DNA from 4 places in the Embleya sp. NPDC059237 genome. Region 2 is predicted to be linked to each of the others. Evidence: riboswitches for the same ligand, from Rfam matches in the RefSeq annotation. Region 2 holds a riboswitch; each other region holds the start of a gene.
The links. Region 2 has a riboswitch for cobalamin ahead of ACFXKZ_RS15275 (cob(I)yrinic acid a,c-diamide adenosyltransferase). Riboswitches for the same ligand answer to the same signal wherever they lie in the genome.
Positions count from the first base shown of each region.

Region 1: linked by a shared signal. The riboswitch ahead of ACFXKZ_RS23570 (energy-coupling factor ABC transporter permease) and the one ahead of ACFXKZ_RS15275 (cob(I)yrinic acid a,c-diamide adenosyltransferase) in region 2 are both predicted to bind cobalamin.
Region 3: linked by a shared signal. The riboswitch ahead of ACFXKZ_RS36540 (ABC transporter substrate-binding protein) and the one ahead of ACFXKZ_RS15275 (cob(I)yrinic acid a,c-diamide adenosyltransferase) in region 2 are both predicted to bind cobalamin.
Region 4: linked by a shared signal. The riboswitch ahead of ACFXKZ_RS15825 (ribonucleoside-diphosphate reductase subunit alpha) and the one ahead of ACFXKZ_RS15275 (cob(I)yrinic acid a,c-diamide adenosyltransferase) in region 2 are both predicted to bind cobalamin.

Region 1 is NZ_JBHZAE010000007.1:288,434-296,089, forward strand. Features, by position in the region: gene ACFXKZ_RS23540 (ribose-5-phosphate isomerase) at 1-203, shown strand, start outside; gene ACFXKZ_RS23545 (Fpg/Nei family DNA glycosylase) at 342-1,169, shown strand; gene ACFXKZ_RS23550 (PP2C family protein-serine/threonine phosphatase) at 1,225-2,334, shown strand; gene ACFXKZ_RS23555 (energy-coupling factor ABC transporter ATP-binding protein) at 2,347-3,186, opposite strand; gene cbiQ (cobalt ECF transporter T component CbiQ) at 3,183-3,926, opposite strand; gene ACFXKZ_RS23565 (energy-coupling factor ABC transporter substrate-binding protein) at 3,930-4,310, opposite strand; gene ACFXKZ_RS23570 (energy-coupling factor ABC transporter permease) at 4,307-5,020, opposite strand; cobalamin riboswitch at 5,048-5,258, opposite strand; gene ACFXKZ_RS23575 (RDD family protein) at 5,433-5,978, opposite strand; gene ACFXKZ_RS23580 (class II aldolase/adducin family protein) at 6,117-6,977, opposite strand.
Region 2 is NZ_JBHZAE010000004.1:278,132-285,787, forward strand. Features, by position in the region: gene ACFXKZ_RS15265 (ECF transporter S component) at 1-192, shown strand, start outside; partial or broken gene ACFXKZ_RS15270 (enoyl-CoA hydratase/isomerase family protein) at 407-793, opposite strand; gene ACFXKZ_RS15275 (cob(I)yrinic acid a,c-diamide adenosyltransferase) at 930-1,523, opposite strand; cobalamin riboswitch at 1,564-1,745, opposite strand; cobalamin riboswitch at 2,122-2,257, shown strand; gene ACFXKZ_RS15280 (peptidase) at 2,387-3,484, shown strand; gene ACFXKZ_RS15285 (SAM-dependent methyltransferase) at 3,992-4,804, shown strand; gene ACFXKZ_RS15290 (FtsX-like permease family protein) at 4,925-7,225, opposite strand; gene ACFXKZ_RS15295 (ABC transporter ATP-binding protein) at 7,246-7,656, opposite strand, start outside.
Region 3 is NZ_JBHZAE010000014.1:298,402-306,057, reverse strand. Features, by position in the region: gene ACFXKZ_RS36565 (GNAT family N-acetyltransferase) at 1-74, opposite strand, end outside; gene ACFXKZ_RS36560 (GNAT family N-acetyltransferase) at 410-979, opposite strand; gene ACFXKZ_RS36555 (ferredoxin) at 1,152-1,904, opposite strand; gene ACFXKZ_RS36550 (ABC transporter ATP-binding protein) at 1,901-2,716, opposite strand; gene ACFXKZ_RS36545 (FecCD family ABC transporter permease) at 2,713-3,798, opposite strand; gene ACFXKZ_RS36540 (ABC transporter substrate-binding protein) at 3,795-4,865, opposite strand; cobalamin riboswitch at 4,883-5,096, opposite strand; gene ACFXKZ_RS36535 (hypothetical protein) at 5,220-7,656, shown strand, end outside.
Region 4 is NZ_JBHZAE010000004.1:389,909-397,564, forward strand. Features, by position in the region: gene ACFXKZ_RS15815 (helix-turn-helix domain-containing protein) at 1-120, shown strand, start outside; gene ACFXKZ_RS15820 (ribonucleotide-diphosphate reductase subunit beta) at 241-1,218, opposite strand; gene ACFXKZ_RS15825 (ribonucleoside-diphosphate reductase subunit alpha) at 1,236-3,554, opposite strand; cobalamin riboswitch at 3,631-3,884, opposite strand; gene ACFXKZ_RS15830 (hypothetical protein) at 4,315-4,503, opposite strand; gene mug (G/U mismatch-specific DNA glycosylase) at 4,663-5,223, opposite strand; gene ACFXKZ_RS15840 (GNAT family N-acetyltransferase) at 5,319-6,143, opposite strand; gene ACFXKZ_RS15845 (MarR family winged helix-turn-helix transcriptional regulator) at 6,149-6,646, opposite strand; gene ACFXKZ_RS15850 (amidohydrolase family protein) at 6,894-7,592, shown strand; partial or broken gene ACFXKZ_RS15855 (ATP-dependent DNA ligase) at 7,622-7,656, opposite strand, start outside.

The DNA of each region.
Region 1 (7,656 bases), on a different contig from region 2:
GCGAGGAGACCGCGTCGCTGGCCCGCGAGCACAACAACGCGAACGTGATCTCCATGGGCGCGCGCATGCACACCCTCGACGACGCGACCAAGTTCCTCGAGGTCTTCGTGAACACCCCGTACAGCGAGGCCGAGCGGCACACCCGGCGGATCTCCATGCTGACCAAGTACGAGAACACCGGCGAGCTGCCGGCCCTGCCGTAGCCCACGCCCCGTACCCCGCATCTCCCACCGCCCCCGATCGGTCCGTCCGGTCGGGGGCGGTGGCGTGTCGGTGCGGGTCGGTAGCGTGGAGGGCGACACACCGCCCGTGTCCCCACCCGTCGCAGCGCTGGAGGCCGCGTGCCCGAGGGCCACACCATTCACCGTCTCGCCGCCGAGCACCGGGAGCGCTTCGCCGACGTACCGCTGCGGCTGAGCAGTCCGCAGGGGCGCTTCGCGGAGAGCGCCGCGCTGCTCGACGGGGAGCGTCTGGTGGATACCGACGCACACGGGAAACACCTGTTCCTGGAGTTCCCCGGCGAGCGCTTCGTACATGTGCACCTGGGCCTTTACGGACAGTTCTCCTTCGGCGAGGGCGAGAAGCTGCCGGAGCCGGTCGGCCAGGTCCGGCTGCGGATGGCCGCGAAGGTGCCCGGCGGGGCGAGCTGGGCCGATCTGCGCGGACCGACCGCGTGCCGGCTCCTGGAGCGGGCCGAGAAGGACGCGGTGCACGCCCGGCTCGGTCCCGATCCGCTGCGCGACGACGCCGACCCGGCCGCGGCCTGGCGGCGCATCGAGCGCAGCGCGAAGCCGATCGGTGCGCTGCTGATGGAGCAGGACGTGCTCGCGGGTGTGGGCAACGTCTACCGCGCCGAGGTGCTGTTCCGCTTCGGGGTGGACCCCAAGCTGCCGGGCAAACGGCTGGCGCGGGCCACCTGGGACGCGATGTGGGCCGATCTGGTGCTGCTGATGCACGAGGGTGTGCGGCTGGGTCGGATCGACACGGTGCGGCCCGAGCACACGCCCGAGGCGATGGGTCGCGAGCCGCGCAAGGACGACCACGGCGGCGAGGTGTACGTCTACCGGCGCACCGACGCGCCCTGCCTGATCTGTGAAACCCCGGTGCGGACCGCCGAGTTGGTCGGACGGAATCTGTTCTGGTGTCCCACCTGCCAACCGTCGGCGTAACCTCCGGTTGGTTCCCGTTCGGTAGTGTCGCGGGGTGGCCGCGCCGACGAGCAGGATGAACCGGGCAAGCCGGACGGGGAGGCGGGCGGCGCTGGCTCGCCGGGGCCGCCGGTTCGTGGCCTGGCTGCGGCATCGGGTATTCCCCTCCGACCGCTTCGCGCTGGCCGGTCTGCTGGTCGCGGTCACCGCGTGCGGGCTGCTCTCCGATCTAAACGGCGACTGGTTCCCGGCGACCGCACCGGTGCTACCGATCCTGGTCGGCGGCCTGGTGCTGCGCATGCCCAGCCTGCTGCTGCTCTACGCGGCGACCGCCGGGGTGCTGGTCGCGGAGGATCGGGTGCACGACCCCGACGAGGTCACCGCCGGCTCCGTCCTGGTGGTCGCTGCGGTCGCCGGCATCGTGTTGCTGATGGCCCGGATGCGAACCCGGCTGGGCGTGCAGTGGACGCGCGGCGAGTCGATGTTGTTCGACCTGCGCGACCGGTTGCGGGCACAGGGCGAGATGCCGGTGTTGCCGCCGCAGTGGCACACCGAGGTGGTGTTGCGACCGGCCGGCGGGCAGTCGTTCTCCGGCGACTTCCTGGTCGCCGCCCGCAGTTCGACCGGTGGGCGGGTGCTCGAAGTGGTGCTCGTCGACGTCTCCGGCAAGGGGCTGGCGGCGGGGACGCGGGCGCTGATGCTCTCCGGCGCGTTCGGCGGGCTGCTCGGGTCGTTGCCGCCGCACAAATTCCTGCCGGCCGCCAACGACTACCTGCTCCGCCAGGAATGGGCCGAGGGCTTCGCGACGGCGGTGCACGTGGTGCTCGACCTGGAGTCGGGCGAGTATGAGTTGTTGTCGGCGGGCCACCCGCCGGGCGTGCACTGGATCGCCGGGACCGGACGGTGGCGGGTGGTCGAGGCGGTCGGTCCGCTCCTGGGCGTGCTCGACGACGCCACGTTCGAGGGGGTGCGCGGCCGACTGGACCACGGCGACGCGCTGCTGTTGTTCACCGACGGCATGGTGGAACTGCCCGGCGAGGACATCGCCACCGGCATCGACCGCTTCCTGGGCGAGGCGGAGCGGTTGGTCCGGGACGACTTCCACGACGCGGCGCGGCGAATCGTGGCGGCGGCCGGGCGCAACGTGGGCGACGACCGCGCGGTGGTGCTGCTGCGCCGACGCTGAGCCCGGCCGCGGTCAGTGCGTACGTGGCCGCGCGGGCGGCGCCAGGGCGCTCAGTTCGGCCGGGGTCCGGGGCAGCGTGCCGGGCGGGGCCACCCCGTGCGCGATCAGTACCGCGGCCACCGCGTGCGCCCAGGTCGGCCGCAGGCTCGCCGCGGCCAGCAGCGTGGTGTCCGCGAGCAGCTCCGCGGCCGGCCCGGTGTGCAGCCGCCCGTCGGCGAGCACGGCCGCGTCGTCGGCCCAGCGCAGCGCCAGGTCCACGTCGTGGGTGGCCATCACCACCGTCGTCCCGGCCGCACGCAGCTCGGCGAGCGTGTCGAGCAGCGCCTCCTGACCGGCCGGATCCAGGCCCGCCGTCGGCTCGTCCAGGACCAGCACCTGCGGCCGCATGGCGATCGCGCCGGCGATCGCGACCCGCTTGCGCTGCCCGAAGGACAGCAGGTGCACCGGCCGCGCGGCCAGGCCGGCGATGCCCAGCGCGGCCAACGCCTCGGCCACCCGCGAGCGCACCTCCTCCGGCGCGAGCCCGAGGTTCAGCGGCCCGAACGAGACGTCCTGGGCCACCGACGCGGAGAACAGCTGGTCGTCGGGATCCTGCACGACCAGCTGCACCGCCCGGCGCAGTTCGGCAAGTCCCTTGCGGTCGTGCCGAATCGGCGTGCCGTGCAGCTCCACCCGACCCGAACCCGGCACCAGGCCACCGGTCAACAGCCGCAGCAGCGTGGTCTTGCCGCTGCCGTTCGGCCCGAGCAGGGCCAGCGCCCGGCCCGCCGGAACGGCCAGGGACAACCCGCTCAGCACCGGCGGCCCGTCCTCGTAGGTGTAGCCGACCTCTCGTACCCGCAGCGGAATCACGGCATCACCGATCCCAGAAGAAGAGTGGCGACGACGACCGCCGCCACGAGGAGCACGGACCGGGCGATGAAGCCGCGCGAGACGGGCACCTCGTCCACGAGCACCCGCAACCGCCCGTCGTAGCCGCGCCCGGCCAGCCCTTCCTCCAGCCGCCGGGCCCGCGCGAAGGCGTGGACGAACACCGCCGACCCGAGCCCGGCGACCGAGCGCCACCGGGCCCGCCGGGTGCGATGCCCGAGCCGCCCGGCCTGGGCCTGGTTGATCCGGGCGGTGGTGTCGTAGAGCAGGAACAACATCCGGTACATCACCGCCGCCACGTCCACCACGGCCGCCGGCACACCCACCCGAGTCAGCCGGGGCAGGACGTCCGACAGCGGCGTGGTGAACGCGAACAACAACATCGCCAACCCGGCCGCACCGGAGCGGGCCACCAACTCGCCCGCGTGGCGCGGCCCGTCCGGCGCCCAGCCGACGCCGTCCGCGCGGATCGACACGAGCAGGGTCAGCGCGCCGGTCACCGCGAATCCCAGCGGCGCACGGGCCGCCCGCCACAGTCGTTGGGCGGGCACCTCGGCGAAGCCGAGCGCGATGGTCAGCACGGTGACCGCGACCAGCACCGCGCCGGGCCACGGCGGCAGCGCCACCGCGCACCCGAGCAGCCCGAAGGAGAGCACGGCCTTGTCGGCCGGATGGCGACGGCGCCAGGCACTGGCGTGCGCCGCCGCGTCGATCGGCAACACGGGTCAGCGACCCGGGACCGATACCGGGTCCTGCGCGGCGGTCGGATCGGGGCCCGGGCCCGACTCGTCGGGGGTGTCGCTCGCCTCGGGCGCGAGCTTTCGGCGGGTGCGCTTGACGCCGAACATGTACCCGACCACACCCGCGCCGAGCGCGGCTTGGAGTGCGAACAGGCCGGACTCGATCTCGCCGGACGGCGGCTCGTACAGCGGGCTGAACCACGGCTTGTAGTCGGGGTCGTTTTCGGTGATCGCGGTCTCGGCCCGGGTGTCGGAGCCGGTGAACGGCTCGTCCTTGTCGTCGCCCATGCCGAACACCACGGGCAGCGCCGCGAGCAGCACCACGGCCAGCACGATCAGCAGGTTGATCTTCGTCGAGCGCTTCACTTGCTCTTCTCCTCCTCGCGCACGGGCCGCGCGTCGCTCAGCACGCCGAGGCGGACCAGGTCACCGCGACTCGACTGGCGCAGCAGGCGCACGACCAGGACGGTCAGCAGGCCCTCGCTGATCGCCAGCGGGATCTGGGTGAGCGAGAAGATGCCGCCGAACTTGGCCAGCGCGCCCGGGAATCCGCTGTCCGGGTCGGGGAAGGCGAGGGCGAGCTGCACGCTGGTGACGCAGTAGGTGCTCAGGTCCGCGACGAACGCGCCGGCGAACACCGCGACGTCCAGCGGCATGGTGCCGCCGCGCCGGTCCAGGAGCGAGCGGGCGAGCCGGTATGCGCCGTAGCCGGCCCAGGGACCGACGATCGCCATCGAGAACACGTTCGCGCCGAGCGTGGTCAACCCGCCGTGGGCGAGCAACAGCGCCTGGAAGAGCAGGGTGATCGTGCCGAGCACCGCCATGATCGGCGGCCGGAACAGGATGGCGCCCAGGCCGGTGCCGGTGGGATGCGAGCAACTACCGGTGACGGATGGGATCTTCAGCGCGGACAGTACGAACGAGAAGGCGCCGGACGCACCGAGCAGCAGGGTGTTCTCGGGCCGGTCGCGCACCTCACGGGTGAGCGCGCGGGCGCCGTGGACGACGAACGGGGTCGACGCGACGCCCCAGGCGGCGGCGTGTTCCCAGGGCAGATAACCCTCGGCGATATGCATGAGGAAGGGTCCCTCTCCAACACCTCGTGGACGGACGATCGCCGTGGCCGGTCTCCTGGCTGACGGGTCGTGCGTTCACGTGCTCCGCCTTCCCGGGTCCGCGACAGCGGTCCCAGTGGCTTCCCGAGGCGACGAATCAACGTTTCCGCGGGGGTGGAGGAGAACTTCCCGATCACAGTGGCGAGGGCCGCGCCGGCATCGAACCGGCTTCCCGAGCACCACGGCGAGCCGACACTAGTGGTCGAGTGGACATGGCGACAAGGTGGCATCTGCAAACCGTGCGCAAGACCACAAGGCGGGCGGAGCGGCGGAGCAATAGCCGCATTCCGGGGCGGCGCGCGACGACCCGTCGGGGCGGGGCACGCTCGCGATCGTGGGACCGGGCGCCCCTGCCCGAGAGGGAAGCGGGGCCTCAGCCCAGTCCGGGGCCGCGCCCACGGACCACCAGGGTGCCGGCGACCCGGTCGCCGACCCGCTGGCCCCGCTCGCTGGTGAGCACCGCGACCAACCCGATCACACCGAGCGCGAACGCGTCGACGCACAACAGCACCCAGCGGATCGCCAGTTGGCGCCGCCCGGCCCGACCGCCGGACACGTCGACCACACGGATCCCGAACACCTGCATGCCCCAGGTGCGCCCGTCGTGCTCGGCGGGCCGCAGCACCCAGTACCAGAACAGGATCGCCACCGCGACCACGAGCACACCGGCGGTGATCGTCGCGGTGAGCGGACCGCTGCGGATCGAACCGTCGGGGTGGGTGGGCAGCAGCACGAACAGGAACATCGCCGCGCCGGGCAGCAGCGCGGAGGCGATCACGTCCACCACGAACTGGCCGATCCGCCGGTACAGCACCGACGGGCCGACCCGATGTTCGATCGTCGGCAGCCACACCCGGGCGCGCGGCCCGACGGGATGGGCCGAGCGCGCGAACCGCTGCGGAAGGCTCCGTTCGTACATGCTGTTGTACTTTCCGCAACCGGGCGGGTTGACTCCCGGCACGGCCGATCTCGCCGAGATTGCGCCCGGTCGGCGGACAGCGGGCCCGACCGGGCGGCGGCGAAATGATCATCGATCGGCGGGATCGACCGAAAACGATCAGATCGTCATCGGGCCGTCGATTCCGAACAGGTCCGGCTCGGAGCGGCTGATCACGTCGTACAACGGCTTGTAGTTGATCCACGCCACCGTGTCGTTGCCGAGCTGCTCCCGGGTCAGCCGCGCGTTCTCCGGCGAGATCGGTCGCAGTTCGCCGGCCGCCTGGGCCAACAGCTGGACCTGGCATGAGCGCTCCATGGTGATGAACCACCACGCCGCCGCGTCCACCGACTGTCCGACGGTGAGCAGACCGTGGTTGCGCAGGATCAGCGCCTTGCGCGAGCCGAGCGTCTTGGCGATCCGCCGTCCCTCCTCGGCGTCGAGCACCACGCCCGCGTAGTCGTCGAAGAGTTCGTGGTCCTCGTAGAACGGACACACGTCCTGGGTGATCGGCTCGAGCCGGATCCCGAGCGCGGACAATGCGCGTCCGTGCGTGGAGTGGCTGTGCGCCGCGGCGACCACGTCCGGGCGGGCCGCGTGGATCTGCGAGTGGATCGCGAACGCGGCCTGGTTGACGTGGAATCGGCCCTCGACGACCTGCCCCTCGTGGTTGACCAGGATCAGATCGTCCACGGTGATGTGCTTGAACGACATCCCGAACGGGTTGACCCAGAAGTGGTCGACGAACTCGGGGTCGCGCGCGGTGATGTGCCCGGCCACCCCCTCCTCGAAGCCGAACCGGCCGAACAGCCGCAGCGCCGCGGTCAGTCGCTCCTTGCGGTGCCGGCGCTCCTGCTCGACGGTTTCGAACGTGGGCGGCAGCGCGAAGCTCAGGTCGGTGGGCGAGACCGGTCGCGGCGGCGCCGACCGCCCGGTGCCCGGCGGGCCGTCCTGGGGGCGGGGCGCATCGGTGGCGGACATGTCCATCTCCTCGGACTCGGGGCGCGCAGGGGTGCCGCCGACGCTACCCGCGAGTCACATCCGGGGACAGCCTTGCGCGGGCGCCGGATCGCGCGGGGTCGGGGGCGGCGAGCCGGTGCGCGCGGGCCGAGGCGGTGCACGCGGGCCCGGGAGCACGAGGACCGGGATTCTAGCGCGCGAGCGTCGTGCGGATCGGGTTTCCGGCAATTAATCGAATATTGCCCACGACCGCCTTCGGGCCGCTCCTACGCTGCCGTTCAGCGAGTCCGGGAGGTCGAGTCCGAAGCAGTCGAGCTCGAATTCCCGGACCCGCTCGAAGGCGACGGGAAAAGTACGCGCGGACGTATACAGGGGGAAGGGGCGCGTGAGGTGAGCGGCGGGGGAGTGCATTCCACGGAGGTCGCGAATATCGGCGTACGGCCACCTGCGGGGGCGCCCGGATCCGGCCGGGGCGACGGGGTGGGGTCGCGGGCCAGGACCGAGGCGGGCCGCCGGGGCACGCCCGCGCGAGCGCCCGCGTCCAGGAGCCCGATCGCGAGGAGTTGGGCGGAGATGGCACCACCCCCACGCCGATCCAGACCGTCCCGGCGCAGATCAGCCGACCCGCCGACCGGATCCGATCCCGGGCGGGCCCCATCGATCGAGGTGGATGTCATCGAAGCAGTCGAGGCCGATCCCC
Region 2 (7,656 bases):
TGGGACACCGGCCGCGCCATCACCAACTGCCTCGCGATCGTCCTCGTCGGCCCGGCGGTGCTGGCCGCCCTACGGCGCGCATCCCGCAAGGCGGCCTTCGAGGCACCAATCGTGTTCGAACCCGCCCCGGCCGACAACGGCCTTACGCAAGTCGGCACCGCGACCACCAAGCCGACGAAGCCCGCCCCATAGCTGCGTTCCGTATGTGGCGCCTACCGCCTCTGCCTTGCGCCCACCGCCCGGAGCAGACGACACCGCAGACATTCGGGATCCCCGCATTCGTCCTGCATCGACTCCGGATCCTTCCCATCCCCCGTATGTTTCAGTTCCCGAGCGATCGACAGCAGATGTCGGTGCGGGCATGCGATCGGGACGGCGGGCGGCTGGGCAACCGCTCGGCGTTCTCGGCGAGTTCGCCCAAGGGCGCCGGGTCTGCGAAGCGGCCGAGGACGTCGGCCGGCGTCCCGGTGGCCAACGCCTCGATCACCGCGTCCAGGCGGTGCGAGGGCACGAAGTGGTCGGCGAGGCCGCAGGCGATCGCGTCGCCCGCGCCGATGGCGGAGCCGGTCAGCGTCAGGGGCGTACCCGACTCGCCGGGGGCTCGGGCGAGCAGGTCGGTGCCGCCGACGTCGGGGACGAAGCCGATGCCGGTCTCGGGCATGGCGATCGTCGAGCGCTCGGTGACGATGCGCACCTTCCCATGCGCGGAGATGCCGACGCCGCCGCCCATCACGATGCCGTCCATGACGGCGACGTAGGTCTTGGGGTAGCGGGCGATGCGGGCGTTGAGCCTTGCCACCCGGCCGCGGCGGCGGCCGGGTGGCAAGTCCGGGAACGCAATTCGGGTTGTCTCCCGAGCGAGTCGTTCGTGCCGCCACACCTGCGAGAACCGGTGCGATATCGGCCGGCGGAACGGTGGCGGCGCGATGTCAGCGGTTGCGGCCGGGACTCCACAGCACGTCGCCGCGCCCGCCGTCGTTGGCCAACCGTGCGAGAATGAACAGCAGGTCCGACAAACGGTTCAGATAGCGGACGCACACCGGGTTCACCGTTGCCGCCTCCCCGCCGGACAACTCCGTGTCCGTCTCGATCAGCGCCCACGCCGAGCGCTCCGCCCGGCGGGCGGCCGTCCGCGCCGTGTGCAGGAGCGCCGCGCCGGGCGTACCGCCCGGCAGTACGAACGACCGCAAGGGCTCGAGCCGTTCGTTGAACGTGTCGCACAAACGCTCGAGCCGGGATACGTCCTCGTCCCGGACCCGCAGGCGCTCGTCCCCGTCGCGGATCGGAGCGCACAGGTCCGCGCCCACGTCGAACAGGTCGTGCCGGATGCCTTCCAGGACGTTCCGCAGCTCCGCGTCCAGGCAACCCAGCGCCAGCGCCACACCGATGGCGGCGTTGGTCTCGTCGGTGTCGGCATAGGCAACGATCCGAGGATCGGTCTTACGGACACGGGAGTTGTCGCCCAACGCGGTCGTACCCGCGTCGCCCGTGCGAGTGTAGATACGGCTCAGCACCACAGACATGGCGAACCACCGGCCTCTCTCGGGGAAATCCGCCCCGGTTGTATCGAGGTGGCGACGACGTGAGTCTCCTGGCTCTCGGATCAACACTTCCCCCGGCCTTCCAACCCCGAAGCGGGGCCGTGGCCTTGACGGGAGTCGCTCCCCGATCACAGTGGCGGGACCGCACCGGAATCACACCGGTTTCCTCGGCTTCGCCGTCGCACAGCAGGCCATAGCATGACACGCGGCCCTCGCCGGCACCAGACCCGACCCGGGACCTCCTGCCACGGGCAACCGCACTCCTGCTCGACCGGGGCGCACCACACACGTGCAGCGTTTCCGAGACGGCGCCACCCACCAACACACGGGCCGCGCCTGACACCGCTCGGTCGCTGAGCTGCTTCCTCGGGCCCGCCCCCACACCGACCCCGGTCAAGAGGCGGCGTGTGACTACTGAAGCCTCAAGGAGGATTTCCGGATTCCGTGTCGGATCCATCCTTCAGGTGCCGGCGATCTTGTTGGCCGGAAAGAGAGTTCCTTCCGGAGTGAGCGATCCGTAGAGTGCGGGATCTGCAGGTCTGAGCAGTCGACGTACCGATTCCGGGCGTCTTCATCTGTTTCGATCGTCTTGTGTGACGACTCGCAGTAGCTCCGACGACGGGGGAAGTCCGGTGTGAATCCGGCGCTGACCCGCAGCGGTGATCCGTCCCTCCCGACGGCGAGCCCGAATGCCCGTCGCCGCAGTGTTCGTCTCCCATCCCCGTCGTGGTCCGCGGGACGGAGCCCCAGCGACCCGTGCGTCGGGACGGTGCCGCCGTCGGTGTGCCCGCTCGGCCGCCGGGTCTCCCGGGTCCGCCGTGCCATGGGCCCGGAAAGGCACCGTGATGACGCTCACCCGACCCGGACGCCGGATCGCCGCGCTGTTCGGCGGACTGGCCCTCGCCGGTACGGCCGCCCTGATCCCGTCCACCGCCGTGGCGGCTCCACCGACGACCGACACGACGCCCCAGGCAAACGTGTCCATACTCTCCGGCAACCGCACCCAGGCCGCGGCGGGATGGCTGGCCCGGCAACTCGTCGACGGCGAACGCTTCGAGACCACCTTCGACGGAGTGACCTACCCCGACCAGGGCCTGACGATCGACGCGATCTTCGCATTCGCCGCAGCCGGGGTCGCCGACGACAACGGAGCCAAGGCCACCACGTGGCTCGCCCGCCCGGAGATCCTGTCGGGGTACATCGGCGACGGCACCACCAACGCCTACGCCGGAGCCACCGCCAAGATCCTCCTCGCCGCCGAGGTGCGCGGTGTCGACCCCACCTCGTTCGGCGGCGTGGACCTCCCGGCCCGACTGCTCTCGTTGCAAAAGCCTTCCGGCCGCTTCACCGACACCTCGCCGTGGGGCGACTACAGCAACGCCTTCAGCCAGTCCCTCGCGCTCCTGGCGCTCGACCGCACTGCGGCCGGCGCCCCCGCCGCCGCGGTGGACTTCCTGGCCGACGCACACTGCGCCGACGGCGGATTCCCCCTCGACTACGGTCTGTCCACCTGCACCAGCGACGCCGACTCGACCGCGATGAGCGTGCAGGCGCTGGCCGCCACCGGGCGCCACCAGGAAGCGGCCGCCGGACTGAACTGGCTCGCCTCACACCAGCTTTCCGACGGCGGCTTCGGTACGGTGGGCGCCACCACCTCGAACGCCAACAGCACCGGCCTGGCCGCCCAGGCCCTGCTCTCGTCCTGGCGCGTGATACCGGGCCTGACCGCCCGGCACTTCCTGACCGAACGTCAGGTCGGTTGCTCGGCATCCACGGCCACGCGAGGCGCGATCGCCTACGACACCGGCGGGTACAACCCCGCCACCGCCACCAGGGCCACCGCTCAGGCGGTTCTCGGCCTGGCCGGCGCCGGCTTCGCCGACCTGAGCAGCGCGGGCGCTCATCGGAACGCCCCCACACTGCACTGCCCCACCACACCCTGACCGGACGAGCCAGCGGCCACCGTCGACACGGTAGCCGCTGCCTCGACAGGTGCGGGTGTCGGTCCCGGGGGCCCTCCTGCCGAGGCGGCAAGCATGTCGCGACAACAGCACCCCTCTCAGGGCCCTCTCACGCATTGGGAATCACGCGGCATCGAAAATCCCCATGACACTCGGACAGGAGAGCGTCCAGCCCAAGGTTTCTGCACCGACGGGCACGGCAGGAACGCCCGTTCGAGCACTGGGGGTCAAGGGGCACGACGGTGTTCAAGAGGCGCCGGCCAGGGCAAAAGCCCAGGTCGGCGCCTCTTGCAGATTTCGACCACCTTCCATGGGCACGCACAACACTCACTGCGTCGCCGACACGCGTGGCGACACGGTCGGTGGCGGTGAACCGATTGGTCGGCGCCTGGCACAATGGTTCGGGAACGGGTTCGAAGGCGCTTGGGCGCGCAGCCTTTCGTTCGGGATGCACCGGGTGAACGGCGGACAGGAAAAGGGACCACCGTCGTGAGCGAGAATCGACCGTCCGAGGGCCAGCCGATCTCGGGGCCCGACGTCGCGCACAACGCCCGGGTCTGGAATCACTGGCTGGGCGGCAAGGACAACTACCCGATCGACCGCAAGGTCGGCGACCACGTCACGAGCATGTTCCCGAGCATCGGCGAAGTCGCCCGCGCGGACCGGGAGTTCCTGGGTCGCGCGGTGCGCTTCCTGGCCGGTGAGGCCCGGATGGACCAGTTCCTCGACATCGGTACCGGGCTGCCCACCGCCGACAACACGCACGAGGTCGCCCAGCGGGTGAATCCCGCCGCGCGGATCGTCTACGTGGACAACGACCCGCTCGTCCTGGCGCACGCCCGGGCGCTGCTCACCAGCACCCCCGAGGGTGCCACCGATTACATCCACGCCGACGCGCACCACCCCGACGCCATCGTCGCGGACGCGAAGGCGACACTGGACTTCGACCGCCCGGTGGCGGTGATGCTGCTCGGCAGCCTCAACTTCATCCTCGACACCGACACCGCCGTGGACATCGTCGGCCGGTTGATGGCCGCCGTACCGTCCGGCAGCCACCTGGTGATCACCCATCCGACCACCGAACTCGGCGGCGAGGGCAACGTCGAGGCCATGCGGTTCTGGAACGAGAACGCCACGCCGCCGATCACCGCCCGCAGCCTCGCCGAGTTCACCCGCTTTTTCGCCGGCCTGGACCTGCTCGACCCGGGCATCGTCTCCTGCGCCCGCTGGCGAGCCGCCCCCGTCGACGGCGAACTCCCGCCGATTGTCCCGCAGTTCGGCGCGGTCGCCCGCAAGCCCTGACCCTGTCACGCGCAGCTTTGACGAACACACTACGGCGGCGTCGGGCCCGAAGTCTCCGACCCCGACGCCGCCGCGCGTTCAGCCATACCGTGCGCAGCTTCGTCCGCCCACTTCGCCCGTCTACTCCGTCCGCAACCCGTCCGGCCGCATCATCCGCCACAGCGGCGGCAGACTCAGCGCCGTGACCAACAGCACCACACCCGCACCGATACCGGTCATCGACGCCAGCCCGGCCCAGTCCACCCCGAACGGACGTTGCGCCATGCCGAGCAGCGCCGCGCCCAACGCCACCCCGGTGCCCGCCGCGAGGAACAGGCCGAGCACGACCGGGATCGCCGTCTGGTACAGGATCGACCAGCTCAACGTGCTGCGCCTGGTGCCGAACGCAACCAGGACCGACAACAACTTCCGCCGCTCGCGCAGCTGTTCCAGCATGGTCACCAGCAGGCTCGCGCCGATCATCAGCAGCACCACCGTCGAGCCGATGAACAGCGCGGTGCGCACATTCGCGAACCGCCGGGACTCGTGGGTCTCGTTCAGCGTGTACACCTGCGCCAACGGATCCACCCGGGCCATGGCGTTGCGCGCCAGGTCGCTCGCGTCCCGCACCGCGGGGTCGAGCGCCAAGGTCATCGAGTACGTCAGCTGCCGGCTCACGGCCGCCGGCACCGCGCCGGGCGTCGCCAACACCCCGTCGGGGGCGATCCCGCTCCCGTCCGCCCGACCCGGGACCGTGCGCGCGGCCGCGGGGATCACCCACGGCGTGAGCACGGGCGTCGCACGCGGGCCGTGGCCCATGTCGATGACCACGTTCTTCCCGGGCACCGGCCGCATGCTCCCGACGGAACTCGACGTGCGCGGGTCGACGACGAACGTGTCCCCGTCCGCACATCCCTCGATCCGGGCCAACTCGCGCAACGTGTCACATGTCCCGATCGTCAACGACGCGCCCGGACCGGGCTCGTCGCCCGGCTCGGCCAGGCGGGTGGAGGATCGCCAAAACGCGCTGCGCACCCCCGTCGTCTCCCGGATCTGCCCGGCGATCCGCTCGATCCCCTCGGTGCTCACCAGCGCGTCGGAGCTCACCGAGAGTTGGGCCCGCGTCGTATCCGCGCCGGTCTCCTTGGTGTAGTCGTTCTCGATCCCCAGGAAGAGCATCTGGAGCGCGATCGCCCCCGCCACCGCGACCGCGATGCCGTTGACCGCCCGGGCCGCCGAAGTGCTGCCCACCTGGAGCCGCCGGACCGCCAGTTGCCACGGCACCCGACCGGCACCGAGCCGGGCCACCACCGTCTCCACGAGCCAGGGCAGCAGCGCGTTGACCCCGAGCAGGAGCAGCACCACGCCGAGCACGACCTGTCCCCGGTTGAACTCCCCGCTCTCCGATCCCTGACGGATCAGCGGGTACAGCGCGGCCAGTCCCGCGAGCGGCAGCAGCAGGCGCCACCACACCCGGCGCCGAGGAGGCGTGCCGGCCCGGACCACGCCCAGCGGTTCGATCACCACGGCACGCAACGCGAACAGCGTCACCGCGACCGCCGAACACGGCACCGCCAGCGCCACGAGCACCGCGAGCGGCACGCTCGGATCCAGGTCGGCCGGGAAGATGCTCAGGTCGAACGCGGAGGCCACGCCGGTCAGTTGCCGCCCGATCAAAAAGAAGCCGAGCCCGAACAGCAGGCCGAACAGTGATCCCGCGAGCGCCTCCCCCGCCGCGATCCACCGAGTCCTCCGCGCGTCGGCGCCGACCAGCCGCAGCGCCGCGAGCCGCCGGTCCCGCCGTTCGCCGCCGAACCGCACGGCGGTGGCGATCAGCACCGCGACCGGCATCAGCAGCACCACGAACATCACCACGACCAGCAACACCAGCCGGGGATCCATCGGATCGGCGGGAAACGAACTGCCGAACGCGGTGATCCGCTGCACCGAACTCCATCGGTCGCCCGCGGTCACGGTGTCGTTCCCGGCGTAGAAGGCCAGTTCGTCCGGGCCGATCAGGCCCTTGTCGCCGATCGTGCCGACCGTGCGGTACGGGAACCGTTCCCGGAGCAGCCGCCCCCGGCTCGAATCGAGCAGGTCGGCCAGCGCCGGCGAGACGACCATCTCCCCCGGCCCCGGCACCTTGGCCAGCCCCGGCGGGATCGGCGCCTTCGGGCCCTGCGCCCGCAGGAGCCGGCCCCGGATCTCGTCGCCCTTGTAGCTGGTGTCGGCGTTGGCGATCAGCAGCGTGTGGTCGCCGGCCTGCGCCGCCTGCCCGCTCTGTTCGTTGCGATCGCGGCCCCGCTCGTCCCGCGCCGACAGCGCGCTCGGAATCGCGGTGGTCAGCAGCAGCAGCGCCACTCCGAGGCCCACGCCGATCGCGGTCAACAGTGTGCGGATCCAGCCTTCCCGGCCGCCGGTGACCGCGAATCCGGCGCCCATCCTGAGATCACGGAACACGTTCACGCGGCGCGCGCCATGTCTCGGGACCGGCCGTCGCGCACGACGATCTCCCGGTCGGAGTAGGCGGCGATCCGCGACTCGTGGGTGACCAGGACGATCGCGGCGTCGGTGGATCTGGCCGCCCCGATCAGCAGGTGCATCACCCGTTCGCCGTTGAGCGAGTCCAGCGCGCCGGTCGGCTCGTCCGCGAAGACCACCCGGGGACGGATCACCAGCGCACGGGCCACCGCGATGCGCTGGCCCTGGCCGCCGGAGATCTCACCGGGCCGCTTGCGCGCGAGGTCGGCCACCTCCAGGCGCTCCATCCACTCCCGCGCCCGGGCCTCGGCCTCCTTGCGCTTGACCGCATTCAGCCGCAGCGGCAGCGCGACGTTCTCCAGGCAGGTCAGTTCGGGTACGAGTTGGCCGAA
Region 3 (7,656 bases), on a different contig from region 2:
CGGGAGACCGTCAGGTCGACCACCTCCTCCCAGTTCGCATGGTCCAAGTCGGCAAGCTGTACACGAATCGACATGGGGTATTCATACAAGCCTCCGGGTGGATGGGCATCCCTATTTGGGCCGGTGACCAGCGCAAACGTCACCATCGGGACAGCCCCGGCGGTGGATGCCACCCGCACCGGGCTCACGCCGCCCGCGCGGCGCGGCAGGCGGATCGTGTCCGTCGCGGTCGTGGCGCCGGCTGCGAGCAGCGAGCGCGCGAAGCGCCCGCCCCGAGAGCATCGGGCGGCTCGGTCGGGCTTGTGGTGACCGCGGGCCGCGGGTGGGGCTATTGCGATACCGAGATGTAGGGCAAGGCGTCGAACAGCCGTGCGGAGCCGCGGGTGTCGGGGGCTCGGAGTGGGATCGGTCAGGTTCCCAGGATGTGGTCGGCCGGGACCTCGTGGATGATTCCGAGGCCGTCCTTCTCGTCGATGTCCTCGCCCGTCTCGACGAAGCCGAAGCCCCGGATGGTCGCGAGCGACGCGACGTTGTCGGGAGCGATGGTGACCCGGACCACGCGCACGCCGGGCTCCTCGGCCGCGCGGACCAGGAGCGAGCGCAGCATCGCCCTGGCGTAGCCGCGACGGCGGGCCTCCGGTACCACCGTGTAGCCGATCTCGACCATGCCGTCCTCGTTCGGCGGGCCGTGGTAGCCGGCATAGCCGACCACCGCGCCGTCCGGTTCGGAGACCGCGGCCCGGGCCACCCACGGGGCGCTCGCCGGGTCGGCGGTCACCTGGTCGAAGCGCTCTCGCCACAGGCCAAGCGCTCGTTCGGACACGAAGAACTCGGGCAGGTCCAGACCGGTATGCGCGCGGGCCCCGACCAGATCGCCGGCCACCAGGCAGATCAGCGGTCGGCCCGCCAACAAGACCCAGCGGACCTGCCGCTCGGGGGTGACGAACACGGGTCGGATGGCGTCATCGGGGTTGGTCACCAACGGATAATCGGCGACAACCGCGGGCCCGTCCACCGCATTTCCCCGCCTCCGACAACAACCACCCGCCCCCGCGTCGACGAACGCACCGAGACGAATCCGACCCGGGCGGGATACGGCGGGGAGACCGCGCGCTGCGCCGGTCACCGGTCGCCGCTCGTTACGCGGCGCGTCAGGTTTCCGGGTGGGTTCTCGGCTCCTTTCGGTGGCGTGGGAGGCGGTGTGTCGTGAGTGGGCGGTCGTTGACGAGGTGCTCGGTCACGATCGCGGTCATCGTCGGCGGGTCCACGTGGCCGTACCAGACGTCGTCGGGCTGCACGCTGACCAATGGGGCCTGGTTGCAGGGGAATTGGCATCCCGTCTGGGTCACGAGGACGTCGTCGTCGCCGAGGCCGTGTTCCATGAGCCGCCGCGCCAGTGAGCGCAGGTTGTCGTCCGCGCCCTTGGCCGTGCAGCGAGGCCCGCGGCATACCAGGACCTGGTGTCGGTGGCCGGGAACCTCCTCCCAGGCCGGGGAGGTCAGGCCGGGTTCCTCGCCGGTGATCGCCTTGACGGCCGCCGCGGCGGCGGTCACGGCGGCCGCAGAGTCGGCGAGCCGCGTGGCGACGAGCACCTCGGGGCGATGGCCGGTGCGCTCCCGCCACCAATACGCCGCGATCCGCCGCAGCCAGGAGTGTCCCGGGCCGGTCGGCCCGAGACGGACCCCGATCAGGACGACGGTCTCGGTGCCCGCGTCGGCCAGTCTGGTCAACTCGGCCGACAGGGACGGCTCGCCCTGTTGCAGGAACGCCGTCGTGGCGCTCGACGGCGCGGCGGCCGCGAGCAGTTCGGTCCGGCGGTCGGCCTCCGTGACGGACATGCCGACCAGGACCGTCGCCCGACCCGAAGCGGGCTCCGCGGGGGCGCCGGCGCGGTCTTGGTTCATGACTCGATCCCCTCGGGAAGCAGGCCGTTCCATCGGATGTGCGGGCGGTGGTGCAGGGGGTGTCGCTCCACGGTCGCGTCGACGCCGTACACGTGCGCGATCGTGGCGGAGGTGAGTACCTCGGCGACGGGCCCGTGGGCCACCAGGCGGCCGTCGAGCAGCACCGCGACGTCGTGGCAGTAGGCGGCGGCCAGTTCGAGGTCGTGCAGGGCGGCGACGGTGGTGATGCCGAGTCCGCGCACGGTTTCGAGGAAGCCGAGTTGGTGACGCAGGTCGAGGTGGTTGGTGGGTTCGTCCAGCAGGAGTACTCCGGGTTCCTGCACCAGGGCGCGCGCGAGTTGCACACGTTGGCGCTCGCCGCCGGAGAGGGAGGACCAGGTCCGGTCGAGCAGTGCGTCGACGTCGGTGGCGGCGACGGCCTCGGCGAGCACGGACTGCTCGTGGGTGGTCGCCGGGCCGGGCAGTACCGGCCATCGACCGCGGTGCGGCGTGCGCCCCAGGTCGATGACCTGGCGGGCCGTCAGCGGCAGCGCGGTGTCGGCCTGCTGTTCCATGAAGGCCACCCGTCGCGCGCGGCGGCGGGCGGTGAGGGCGTACAGGTCGTCGCCGTCGAGCAGGACTCGGCCGGTCTGTGACCGGCGCAGTCCGGCCAGGGTCCGCAGCAGCGTCGTCTTGCCGGCGCCGTTGGGCCCGAGCAGGCCGGTCGTCCTGCCGGGGGCGAAGTCGAGCGTGATTTCCCTCAGCAGTGTGGCGGCGCCGACACGCGCGCCGACGTTCTCGGCCCGCAGCCGCACCGGGTTCGCGACGATCACGGCCGGTCCCCCGCCACGCGCCCGGCTGCCTGGCGCCACAGCAGCCAGGCGAAGAACGGCGCTCCCAGTCCGGCGGTGACGACGCCGACGGGGATCTCCTGGTCCGGGAGCACCGAGCGCGCCACGATGTCGCTGCCCACGAGCAGCGACGCACCCACGAGTGCGGACATGGGCAGCAGCAGGGCATGACGCGGGCCGCACACCAGGCGGACGACGTGGGGTACGACCAGACCGACGAATCCGATGACGCCGGTGTTGGCGACCAGGCACGCGGTCACCAGCGCGGCCGCGGCGACCAGGGCCCAGCGGGTGCGTTCGACGTGGACACCGACGGAACGGGCCGCGGTCTCGCCGAACGCGAACGCGTCGAGGTCCCGGGCGGCGGCGGCCATGACCACCGTGCCGACGACGGCCACCGCGGTCAGGAAGACGGCCGTGTCCCACCGCACTCCGGCCACCGAACCCAGCGTCCACTCCATGACGCCGCGGGCGGCGTTGCGGTCGCCGAGGACGAGCACGACGAACGAGGTGTACGCGCCGCACAGCTGCCCGACCGCGATGCCGGCCAGCACGGTCCGCGAGGCCGGCAGGGTCCGGCTGTGTGCCCCGGCGAGGGTCAGTACGACGAGGACGGCGAGCAGGGCGCCGACGAAGGCCGCCGCCGGGAGTGCGCCGACGACCGCGGTGCCGGAGGCTCCGACGCCGAGGACGATCACGGTGACCGCGCCGACGGCGGCGCCGTTGGAGATGCCGAGCAGGTAGGGGTCGGCCAGGTCGTTGCCGGTCAGGGTCTGCAGCACCGCGCCGCACACCGCGAGTCCCGCGCCCGTCGCGGCGGCCCCCAGGACGCGCGGCAGCCGCAGCTGCCAGACGATCCGGTCGTCGAGCGGTGTGACGTCGGCGCCGCCGAGACCGAGCCGGCGCAGGACCACCTCCGCCACGACGTGCGGCGGTTCGTGGACGGATCCCACGGCGAGGCCGAGCAGGACGGTGAGCAGCAGCAGGACCACGGCGGCGGCCAGGGCCACCGCCGCACGACCGGCTCCCGCGTGTCGGGCGACGGGGCGATCGGTCCCGGTCACGGACGCGGTGCCAGGCCGCTCAGGGCGGCCGAAACCCGGACGGCCCCGTCGGCGAGCTGCACGCCGGGGGTCGACTCGGAGAACGGCACGACCACGAACGCCCGATTTCGGACAGCCTTGAGCTTGCTCAGCACGGGGTCGTGTTCGAGGTAGTCGATCTTGGACTGTGCGGTGTCCCACCCGGCGTCCGCGACCACGATGGCGTCGGGGTCCGCCGCGACCACCTGCTCCCAACTCGCGTTCTTCCAGCCGCCGGGCAGCGTGTCGAAGACGTTGCGGGCGCCGACGGCGTCGAGCACGAGCTGGGGTCCGCCGTGGCCCGCGCCGACGTACGGGGTCTTCGTACCCGAGTCGTACCAGAGCACGTTCAGGCCCTTGCCCGCCGACTTGGCCGTGACGTCGGCAAGTTGCCGCTGCTGCGTGTCCCGGATGGCGGCGGCGCGCGGTGCGACACCGAACACCTGGGCGACGTCGCCCAATTCGTCCCACACCGCCTGGAAGGACACCGCCGCCGCCTGCTTGCCGTCGGCGCAACCCAGCGGCGACAGGTAGGTGCCGATGCCCTGGGAACCCAGTTCGTCCCGCGTGCCCGCCACCTTGTCGGTGAACGCGCTGGAGTAGGAGGCGTAGAGGAAATCCGGGCGCGCCGCGAGGAGTTTCTCCTTGGACGGGTACTTCTCGGAGAGCACCGGGACGATGTCGTAGGCCGCCTTCCATTTGGCCGGGACCACGTCGTCGAGGTACGCCGTGCCGGCCATCCGGGTTTGCAGGTCGAGCGCCAGGGCGACTTCGGTGGCGCCCTGGTTGAGGGTGACCAGCCGGGCCGGCGGCGCGGTCACGGTGGTGGTGACGCCGCACCTGCTCACGCTCACCGGCGTCGGGTGGCCGCTCCCGGCCGCCGCGGCGGGCTTGTCGGGCTCGGGCGCACCCGTACACGCGCCGAGCGCGCCGACGAGCAGGAGCGCCACGGCGGCGAGGCCGGAGCGCATGGAGCGCCCGGCACGCGGGGCGTGCGGGGGACGGATGAAACGTTCGGCGCGAAACGGGCGCGCGGAAGCGCGGAACACGTGTTCTCCAACCCTCGTGGAACATGTCGCGCCGTGGCCGGTCTCCTGGCTTCCGCATCGACGCTCCGCGGCCGGCCTTCCCGGTTGGCTCGTTCCCGATCCATCCAGTGACCCCGACCGCTTTGGGGCGGTCGGCGAGGGCCGCGGGGCTCCGCGGCTACAGTGGCGAGGGCCGCGCCGGCTTGAACCGGCTTCCCGTGCACCACGGCGGCCACAGGCTACCAAACCGCTCGTCGCGCCTGGTCGGCCCGCTCCGCCGCGCGGGTTCGGGGCGCCGTCCGAGCGACCTCCTACGCTGAGCGCTGCCGCGCCGCATCGGGTGAACGCGGCCGTCCCGGTGAGGAGTTGCGGTTCGTGATGTCGTGGGAGAGTTCGGCCGGGCTGCGTTCGGCGTTGTACGCCGCGTCTCGTCTCGTGCCCATCGCGGCGGGTGTCGCGTTGACGACGCGGCTGAGGACCGAGGTGTCGGAGGCGCTCGCCGCCGACCATGTGGCCCCGCCGGCACAGCTGATCGAGGCCGTGCTCGCGTCGGGTGACCACGCCCTGATGGCGCGACTCGCGGGCAACCGGCACCTGGACGAGGACACGGCCGTGCGGATGGCCGGCTACGGGGACCCGGACGTGGGCCTCGCGCTGTTGAGCCGGCGCTCGGACACGCGCGTGCACGAAGCGGTCTGGGCCGCGGCGGACCCCGCGTCGGCGGACTGGCACACGCGCCTCGTGGTGCCGCTCCTGAAGCACAACGGGACCCGGTTGTTGCGGTCGATGCTGCGCTCGCCCTTCCCCGACGCGGTCCGACACGCGATCTCGCGGCTCGCCCCGTATCTGCCCCCGTGGGTCGTCGTGGAGCGTGTCGTGGGCATCTGTGCCACGCACACCCGGCTCGCCGACACGCATACGGAACTTCGCGGGTTCGCGGAACTGTTCCACGACGAGGGCATGCACCACCCGGACCTGGCCGTGGTCTTCGGGGATGCCGCCCGGGCCGAGGACCCGACCGCCGTGTTGGCCGCCGCCCGAACGCGGCTCGACGGCCGGGACCGGCCGCGCGCGGACCACGACGCCTGGCTGGTCGGGCTCCGGCTCGACGATCGGGCCGACGCGCCGGCCGGCGGCGTCGACTGGGCGGCGATCCTGCGCGAGGACGACCGACTGCCCTACGACACCGATGCCCGGATCGAGCTGACACGGCACGACGGCTGCCCCGAACGGCTCGTCTTCGCGACCGTTCGCGCCGGCGTCGCGTCGACGTTCGGCACGCGCACGCACTTCGAACAGCGCGTGGGCCCGGTACCGTTCGCCGCCCTACTGGCCCCGGAAACCCCCGACAACGACCATCAACTGGCCTACCTGCTCGCCTGGGGGATCGAGAACGATCGGTTCCCCTTCGACGAGGTTCTTCGCGCCGTCACCCCCGCGGGCGCGGTCGTGGCCGCGCTCGGCAACCTGTGTCCCCGCCGCGCGGACTCCGCCGTCGGCGACCCATCGGACCACGCCGACGTCGATGATGACGACGACGACCGCGCCTTTGTCCGCAGCTATCGCGGCCCGGTACCCGACGCGCTGGCCCCGTCCGTCGCCCGGCTGATCGAACCGCTCGGCGACGACCCCGAGGCGTGGATCTCGCTGCACAAGCTGCTTCCCCGATTCCGCGGCACCTGCCACGAACTCGTCTCCGCCGCGGTGGCCCACGCCGCCGGCGAGCGCGCGAAGGGCACCCCGGTCACGTGGACTCGCGGCCTGGCCGCGCGCTTCCCCGCCGAGGCGCCCGAGGGCGCGCGCAAGCACCTCTACACCCTCCTCGCCGCCGCGCCCGACCACGTGCAGTGCGCCGTGATCCCCGCACTCGACCTGCGTGCCATCCAACACCTGAGCGTCTTCCACCCGCTCTCCGCGGCGGTCCGCGCGCACGTGTACGCCGTACGCGGCGTCGAAGCCGCCGTCGCGTGCGCCTCACGCTGGGACATGCCGGCCGATGTGGTGGAGGGGCTGCTCGATCTCGACGACCCGGAAGTCAACGCGAACCTCTACGACTTCGGCGGCATCGCACGACATGAACGCATTCGCATCTGCGCGGGGCGACCGCGCGCCGGCGGGCACCGGCGCATCCCGATCAGCCCGGCCCTGGGGGACCTGCTCGCCCGCACCAGCCCATCCACTCGCCGCCACTGGCTGCTCGCCGCCATCGACTCGGGCGATCCGGTGCTCGTCCGGGTGATGCTGGGCCGCATGCGCCTGCACACCGAAGTGGGCCGGCTGCGGGTCGCGGTCGCGTTGTGGGAACGCCATGGCCCCGACGCGGTGTCCGCCTTGCTCGCCGAGACCCATTTTCCCGGCCGCCGCCCCGCCGCCAAGCACCCCTTTCCGGCGACGACACACCACCTGCTCCGTACCGCACTCGCGGCGCCCGAGGCCGGATCGGCGTCCATCCGCGAGACCCTTGCCGCCGCCCGGACTCCGGACGCCGCCGCCGAACACCTCCTGCGCGGCGGCAGGATCCAGGAGCGGCTGGAGCACTTCGAGGACGAGTACGACGTGGCCGTCCCCTGGGCCCGACTGATCGTCGCCGACGAGAAACAGCCGCTCTCGAAGGAGTCGTTGGCCGCCTTGGCCGCGCACCCCGACTGTCCGCCGCACCTCCTGACGGCCTACCTGGTCCGGTTCGGCATCGCGGACGGCGCGCGCGACCTCGACCGGTGGCCGGCCGACCTGGCGGCAGGCCACCTGCTCCCGGCCGATCTCCTCACCGCGAACGCCCCCGCCTCCCATGTCCTGGCCTTCCTCGGGGACA
Region 4 (7,656 bases), 110 kb from region 2:
CTCACCTCGTTCGCGACGGCGACCGACGTCACCGTGTCCGAACTCCACCTGGAGGCGTTCCTGCCCGCCGACGAGGCGACCGCGACCGCTTTGCGCCGCCGCGCCGCCGAACGCTCGTGAGCCCGGGCGGGCCGAGCGGAACCGGCGCGGCCGGCCGGCCCCGAAACGCACGAAACCGCCGTGCCGCCCCGGAATCGGGACGGCACGGCGGTGGTGTGTACCCGGGCACGCGGACCCGGGTCAGAAGTCCTCGTCGAAGGAGACCGATCCGGTGACCGCGACCTGGTAGGCCGACACCCGCCGCTCGAAGAAGTTGGACAGCTCCTGCACGTCCTGGAGTTCCATGAAGCCGAACGGGTTCGCCGAGCCGTACACCGGCGCCATGCCCAGCTGGGCCAGCCGCCGGTCGGCCACGTGCTCCAGGTAGGAGCGCATGTCGGCGACGGTCATCCCGGACACCCCGCCCTGGAGCAGGTCCTCGGCGAACGCCGTCTCCGCGTCCACCGCCTCGGCCAGCATCCGCCGTACGTCCTCGGCGAGTTCGTCGTCGAACAGGTCGGGCTCCTCGGCCCGCACCGTCTCGACCACGGAGAACGCGAAGTCCATGTGCGCGGACTCGTCGCGGAAGACCCAGTTGGTCCCCGAGGCGAGGCCGTTGAGCAGCCCGCGCGAGCGCAGGAAGTAGACGTAGGCGAAGGCGCCGTAGAAGAACAGCCCCTCGATGCACGCCGCGAAGCAGATCAGGTTGAGCAGGAACTGCCGCCGGTCGTCCCGCGATTCGAGCCGGTCCAGGCCCATCGCCGAGTCGATCCAGCGGAAGCAGAACTCCGCCTTGCGCCGGATCGACGGGATGTGCTCGACCGCGGCGAACGCCTGCTCGCGCTCCTCGTGGTCGGGCATGTAGGTGTCGAGCAGCGTCAGGTAGAACTGCACATGGACGGCCTCTTCGAAGAGCTGCCGCGACAGGTACAGCCGGCCCTCGGGCGAGTTGATGTGCCGGTACAGGTTCAGCACCAGGTTGTTCGCCACGATCGTGTCGCCGGTCGCGAAGAACGCGACCAGGCGCTGCACGAGGTGCCGCTCCGCCGGGCTGAGCTTGTCCAGGTCGGCGAGGTCGCTGTGCAGGTCGACCTCTTCGACCGTCCAGGTGTTGCGGATCGCCGCCCGGTACTTCTCGTAGAAGTCCGGATACCGCATCGGGCGCAGCGTGAGGTTCATTCCGGGATCGAGCAGGCTCACGTGCACGCCTCACATGCTTCGGGGTTCTCCAGCGAGCAGGCGATGACCTCGAGGTCCGAGATCTCCTCGACCGGCGCGGCGGACGCCTGCGCGGGCACGGTCGCCTGCTGGATCCGCGTCGCGGGGCGCGAGCGCAGGTAGTACGTGGTCTTGAGACCGGTGGACCACGCGTAGCGGTACATCGAGGACAGCTTGCCGATGGTCGGGTCGGCCATGAACAGGTTCAGCGACTGCGACTGGTCGATGTACGGCGAGCGGGCCGCCGCCAGGTCGATCAGCGCACGCTGCGGCAGCTCCCACGCGGTGCGGTACAACTCCCGTACGTCCTCCGGGAGTTCGGCGATGCCCTGAACCGAGCCCTCGGCGCGCTTGATCCGGTCGCGCACCTCGGGGGTCCACAGGCCGCGGGCCTTGAGCTCGCGCACCAGGTAGCCGTTGATCTGCAGGAACTCGCCGGACAGCGTCTCGCGCTTGAACAGGTTGGACACCTGCGGCTCGATGCACTCGTAGGCGCCCGCGATGGAGGCGATGGTCGCGGTCGGCGCGATCGCCACGAGCAGCGAGTTGCGCAGCCCGTGCGCGGCCACGCGGGTGCGCAGCGCATCCCAGCGCTTGGTCTGCGTCGGGTACACGCCCTCCCACAGGTCCGGCTGGAGCCGGCCCCGCGCGGCGTGCGTCTCGGCGTAGGCCGGGTGCGGGCCGTGTACCTCGGCGAGCGCCGAGGAGGTCTCCAGGGCGGTGAGGTAGATCTCCTCGGAGATCAGCGTGGACAACTCGCGCGCCTCGGCCGAGTCGAACGGCAGGCCCAGCGTGAAGAACACGTCCTGCAGGCCCATCAGTCCCAGGCCCACCGGGCGCCAGCGCGGGTTGGACGCGGCGGCCTGGTCGGTCGGGTAGTAGTTGATGTCGATCACGCGGTCGAGGAAGATCACCGCGGTGCGCACGGTGGCGCGCAGCTTGTCCCAGTCCATACCCTCGCCGGCGACCACGTGCGCGCCGAGGTTGACCGAGCCGAGGTTGCACACGGCGGTCTCGCCGTCGCTGGTGACCTCCAGGATCTCGGTGCACAGGTTGGACAGGTGCACCACGTTGCCCGGCTCGGCGGCCTGGTTGCAGGTCCGGTTGGCGGCGTCCTTGAAGGTCATCCAGCCGTTGCCGGTCTGCGCGAGCGTGCGCATCATCCGGGCGTACAGGTCGCGCGCGGGCATCTGCCGGACGAACCGGCCGTCCCGCTCGGCGGCTTCGTACACCTTGTCGAACTCGGCGCCCCACAGGTCGGGCAGCTCGGGCAGCTCGTTCGGGTCGAACAGCGACCAGACGCCGTCCTCCTCGACGCGCCGCATGAACAGGTCCGGCACCCAGTTGGCCAGGTTGAGGTTGTGCGCGCGACGCGCGTCCTCACCGGTGTTCTCCCGCAGTTCGAGGAACTCCAGGATGTCGGGGTGCCAGGTCTCCAGGTACACGCAGGCCGCGCCCTTGCGCCGGCCGCCCTGGTTGACCGCGGCCACCGACGAGTCGAGGGTCTTCAACCACGGCACGATGCCGTTGGAGTGCCCGTTGGTGCCCCGGATCAGCGAGCCGCGCGAACGCACCCGCGACCAGGCCACGCCGATGCCGCCGGCGAACTTCGACAGCCGGGCGATGCGCCCGTACATGTCGTAGATCGACTCCAGCTCGTCCTTGGGCGAGTCGAGCAGGTAGCACGAGGACATCTGGGTGTGCACGGTGCCGGAGTTGAACAACGTCGGCGAGCTGGGCAGGTAGGCCAGCGAGGACATCAGCCGGTAGAAGCCGATCGCCTCGCCGGGCTCCTTGGACAGACCGCACGCCACGCGCAGCAGGAAGTGCTGCGGGGTCTCGACCACCTTGCGCGAGACGGGGTGGCGCAGCAGGTAGCGGTCGTAGACGGTGCGCAGACCGAAGTACTCGAAGCGGCGGTCGCCGTCGGCGTCGACGGCGGTGTCCAACTCGGCGGCGTGCGCGGCGACGAACGCCGCGGTCTCCGCGCCGATGATGCCCTCGCGGTGACCGAGCGCGATGCCGGCGCTGAAGGAGGCGACGCCGGCCTCGGCGGCCTCGTCGGCGATCCGGCCGGCCAGCAGCCGTGCGGCGAGCCGCGAGTAGGCGGGCTCCTCGGCGATCAGCTCGGCGGCGGTTCGCACGGCCAGGTCGGCCGCCGCGCCGCGGTCCGCACCCTCGTTCAGACCCGCGACGACCCGGCGGACGACCCGATCCGGATCGACCTCCGGCAGATCGCGCGCCTGGGTGCGCACCAGGGTGGCAAGGCGGTCCTCGGGGCTCTCGTCGACCCGCATCCGGGTCGCGCCCACGCTGTCCACAACGGTCACGTGCTCTCTCCTCGCGAGCTCGTACGTACAGGTGACCCCACGCCCGAAGGCGCGGGCAGCCGGCAGGTATTCGGACTCGCGGGCATGCCGGGGCACCGCCGGGCACGGCGTGTGCTCGGTGGTCCGCGGAGTGCCTAGCGGTCGTCGCTTCCCGTGCGCCTTTCGGCGTCCGGCGCTCTATGACGACTTTCGTTCCCGCTCACCGCTGCGGGGGCAGTTCCGGCCTCGCACCGGATTCCCTCTTGCCTCGCCTTCCCGGAAACTTCGGTCGGGCGAACCAGCTGCGTCGCAGAGCATATATGTAGTGGCGGGGTGGTCGTTGCACCCCCAGGTGTTGTGTCGCGTCCCGATTCCCGGCGTGTCACGGTTCGCCGGAGACGTGCCCGGGTGGTACGACCGGCGAGCAATGCGACGCGCGTCGAGCGCCCCGAACGCCCGCTCCCCCGGCGCCCGTCCGGCCCCACCGGGCCTGCGCGGGCCGCGTGGGACGGGGCCGGGGTCGGCGGGAGCACGGCGGGGGGCGGACCGGATCGACGGTGGATCGCGCGTCGGCCGCCGCACCGATCGGCCGGCAAATTCCTTCCTCGCCGGGCGTGTCGGAGGGCGCGTGACAAGAAGCACATCGCGCCGCGGCCGGCCGATTCACGCGGAGCGGATCAGCGGCTCCGGCCCTCGGGTCGGGACGAGCCGCGTCGCCTCCGGGCCCGGATCGCGCCGCGTGGCCGGCTCACGGGCGACGCGTGCGCGGGCCCGGTCCGGGTGGGCGGGCGGGTCGGGGCGGGCTGCCTTGCGGTCGGTCCGTCGGCCGGGGTACCTCCCGGCCCGAGTCGCGCCATTCGGCGACCAACGCCTCGTAGACGGGAGTCTCGAACGTCTCGGTGGGCCACGGCCCATACGGGGCCCGCAGGATCTTCATGCCGGCCCAACCTCACGAGGAGGCGCGAAGTAACCACCAACCGGGTGATGCCACCCGGTCGATTGACGGCCCCGCCCCGGGTCGGGTCGCCCACGACGACCCCCGGTCGCCGCCGCACATGGTGGGCGGCACGGATGGCGCCCCGCGCGCGCGGCCCTCCTATTCGGGCGGGTAGGCCGTGGTGCGCAGGGCGGTGAAGGCTTCGGCGAGGGCCGCGGCCGTCCAGTGGGCGTTCAGGCCGCTGGGGTTGGGGAGTACCCAGATTCCGGTGTCGTCGATCGTCTCCGACTGGCGGCCGACCACCGCCCTGGGGCGGCCGAAGCCGGTGCGGTACGCACCGATGCCAAGCACCGCCAACCAGGCCGGTCGGTACCGGCGTACCTTCGCGGTGAGCGCCAGGCCGCCGGCCCGGTACTCCTCCTTCGTCAACTCGTCGGCGCGCGCGGTGGTTCGGGCCACCACGTTGGTGATGCCGAGGCCGAGCGTGGTCAACTCGCGCTGCGCGGCGGGCTCGATCAGGCGCGGGGTGAAGCCCGAGGCGTACAGGGCCGGCCAGAACCGGTTGCCGGGACGGGCGAAGTGCCGCCCGGTGGCGCCCGACCAGAGCCCCGGGTTGATCCCGCAGAACAGCACCCGCAGGTTCGGCGCGATCACGTCCGGGATGCTCCGACCGTGCGCGGCGGCCAACTCCTCGGCGGTGGGATTGCGTCCGGGCGGGATCGGCAGCACGATCGACGCGGCGGCATCGGTCTTCGTACCCGCCGCGCCCGCCTGCTCCGCGCCCGCCTCGGCAGTCCGCGCCTCGTCCCGCCGGCTCACGGCGCCTCCGCGATCATCGCCGTCCCCACCGAGCGGAAGCCGATCCGGTCGTACACCCGCGCGACGTCCTCGTCCCCCGCGCTCAGGAACACCGTCTCGCTCCCGCCCTCCAGCGCGTGCCGGGCCAACTCCCAGGTCACCGCCGCCGCGAGGCCGCTGCGCCGGGCCGCGGGCAGGGTGGCCACACCGACGATCTCGGTCGTGTCGTACAGGTGCTGGTAACTGCCCACGCACAGCGGTCCGGCCGGGCTGTACGCCGCGAACATCACCGTCTCGCCGCTGCGCAACCGCTCGTTGAGGTAGGACAGCAGGCCCGGATCCTGGCCCAGCGCTGCGGTGTCCCGCTCGGCGGGCCCGTCGGAGCCGGGCGCGGTGCCGGGATTGGCGAAGCCGATCGCCGCGACGCTGTGCACGATCGCCAAGTCGGTGGCGTCCGCGCGGATTCGCCGCAGCGTCACCAGGTCCGGCAGATCCGGGCGCTCGGCCGGATGTTCGTCCGGGTCGAGCACCATCAGCGGGTGCTCGTGTACATGCAGTTCGGCCTCGATCGCGGCCGCCCGCAACGCGGGGGTGCTCTCGTGGACCCATTCGAACGTCTCGGGCACTTTCAACTCTCTCTGCCGCGCCCGGACCGCGCGCACGTCCGCGACGGTGGGCTCGGCGAGGCCGCCGAGCGTGGGTCGGGCATAGTAGGGCCACCCTTCGCCCTCCCGGACGAACAGCGTCAGCGCGCCGATCGCCTCGGTGCGGGTGAACCGGCGGGGCACCGCGTCGTAGAAGATCTCCAAATGCGCGCGCAGTTCCGCGGCGGACTTCGGCATGCGGGTCAGTGTGACACGGCCGTCGGCACCGGTTCGGCCCGGTGTCCGAAGCCCGCTTTCCCTCCGAAGCCCGCGTGCACCCCGAAGCCCGCCTTCAACCGGCCCAGGAGTTCGGACAGTCGCTCGGCGTCCTCGTCCGGCCAGTCGGCCAGCCGCTCGGCGATCACCGCGAGGCAGCTCTCGGTGGCCCGGTCGACCACGGCGCGCCCCTCCGGGGTGAGTCCGAGCAGTACCGACCGGCCGTCGCGCGGGTCCGGGCGGCGGGCCACCCAGCCGTGTTCGACCAGGTGCGCGAGGTGTCGGCTGACCACGGACATGTCCAGGTCGAGGAGTTCGGCCACGCGCCCGGCGCGCAGCGGTTCGGCACTGCGGCCGAGCACGAACAGGACTGCGGAGCCGGGCGGCAGGCTGCCGGGCGGGACGGCCTTGGCGAGGCCGCGGCGTACGCCGACGATGCCCTCCAGCTCGGTGAGCAGGTGCCGACAGGCTTCCCTGGTGGCCATGGCGGCTCGCTCCTTCCTGTGCCCGGGCGGTCGTACGCCCGCGCGGCGACTTCGTTGCCTGTCACAACCATAGAAGAAATTAGTTGCATTTGACAACTTCTCCGGCGGCGAATCCGCCACGCCCGGCCGGCGCCCGGGTACGGTATGCGGCGTTCCCGCAGCCGACGGAGGCACCGCCGTGTCCGGATCGCCCGCTCGTCGCGTGTTCGACGCGCATCTGCACATCGTCGACCCGCGCTTCCCGCTCGTGGCCGATCACGGCTACCTGCCGCCGACCTTCACCACCGCCGACTACCTGGCCCGCGCCGTCCCACTCGGCGTGACCGGCGGCGCGGTGGTGTCCGGCTCGTTCCAGGGCTTCGACCAGACCTACCTCCTCGACGCGCCGGCCCGACTCGGCCCCACCTTCGTCGGGGTGACCCAGCTGCCGCCCGACGTCCCCGACCGGCGGATCGCCGAGCTGGACGCGGCCGGGGTGCGGGCGATCCGGTTCAATGTCCGGCGCGGCGGCTCGGCGACGCTCGACCACCTGGACCGGCTCGCCCGCCGGGTCCACGCGATCGCCGGCCGGCATGCCGAGCTGTACCTCGACGCCCGCGATCTGCCCGACCTGCTGCCGGTGTTGACCGCGCTGCCGAGGGTGGGCATCGACCACCTGGGCCTGTCCCGGGAGGGGCTGCCGCATCTGTTGCGGCTGGTCGAACACGGCGCCAGGGTCAAGGCCACCGGTTTCGGCCGGTTCGACGCGGACGTATCCGCGACGCTGCGCGCCGTCGCCGCCGTGGACCCGCGGGCCCTGCTCGCCGGCACCGACCTGCCCTCGACCCGCGCGCCCCGCCCGTTCCGGGACGCCGATCTCGACCTGATCGCCGACGCGGTCGGGCCGGACCTGGCCGCCGCCGTCCGGTACGACAACGCGCACGCCTTCTACCGTCCGCGCGGGTAGGCCCTCGCCGGCGGGCCGGTCGGCGCCCCTCACTCCCGGGCCGCGAGCGCCCGGACCGTGTCCA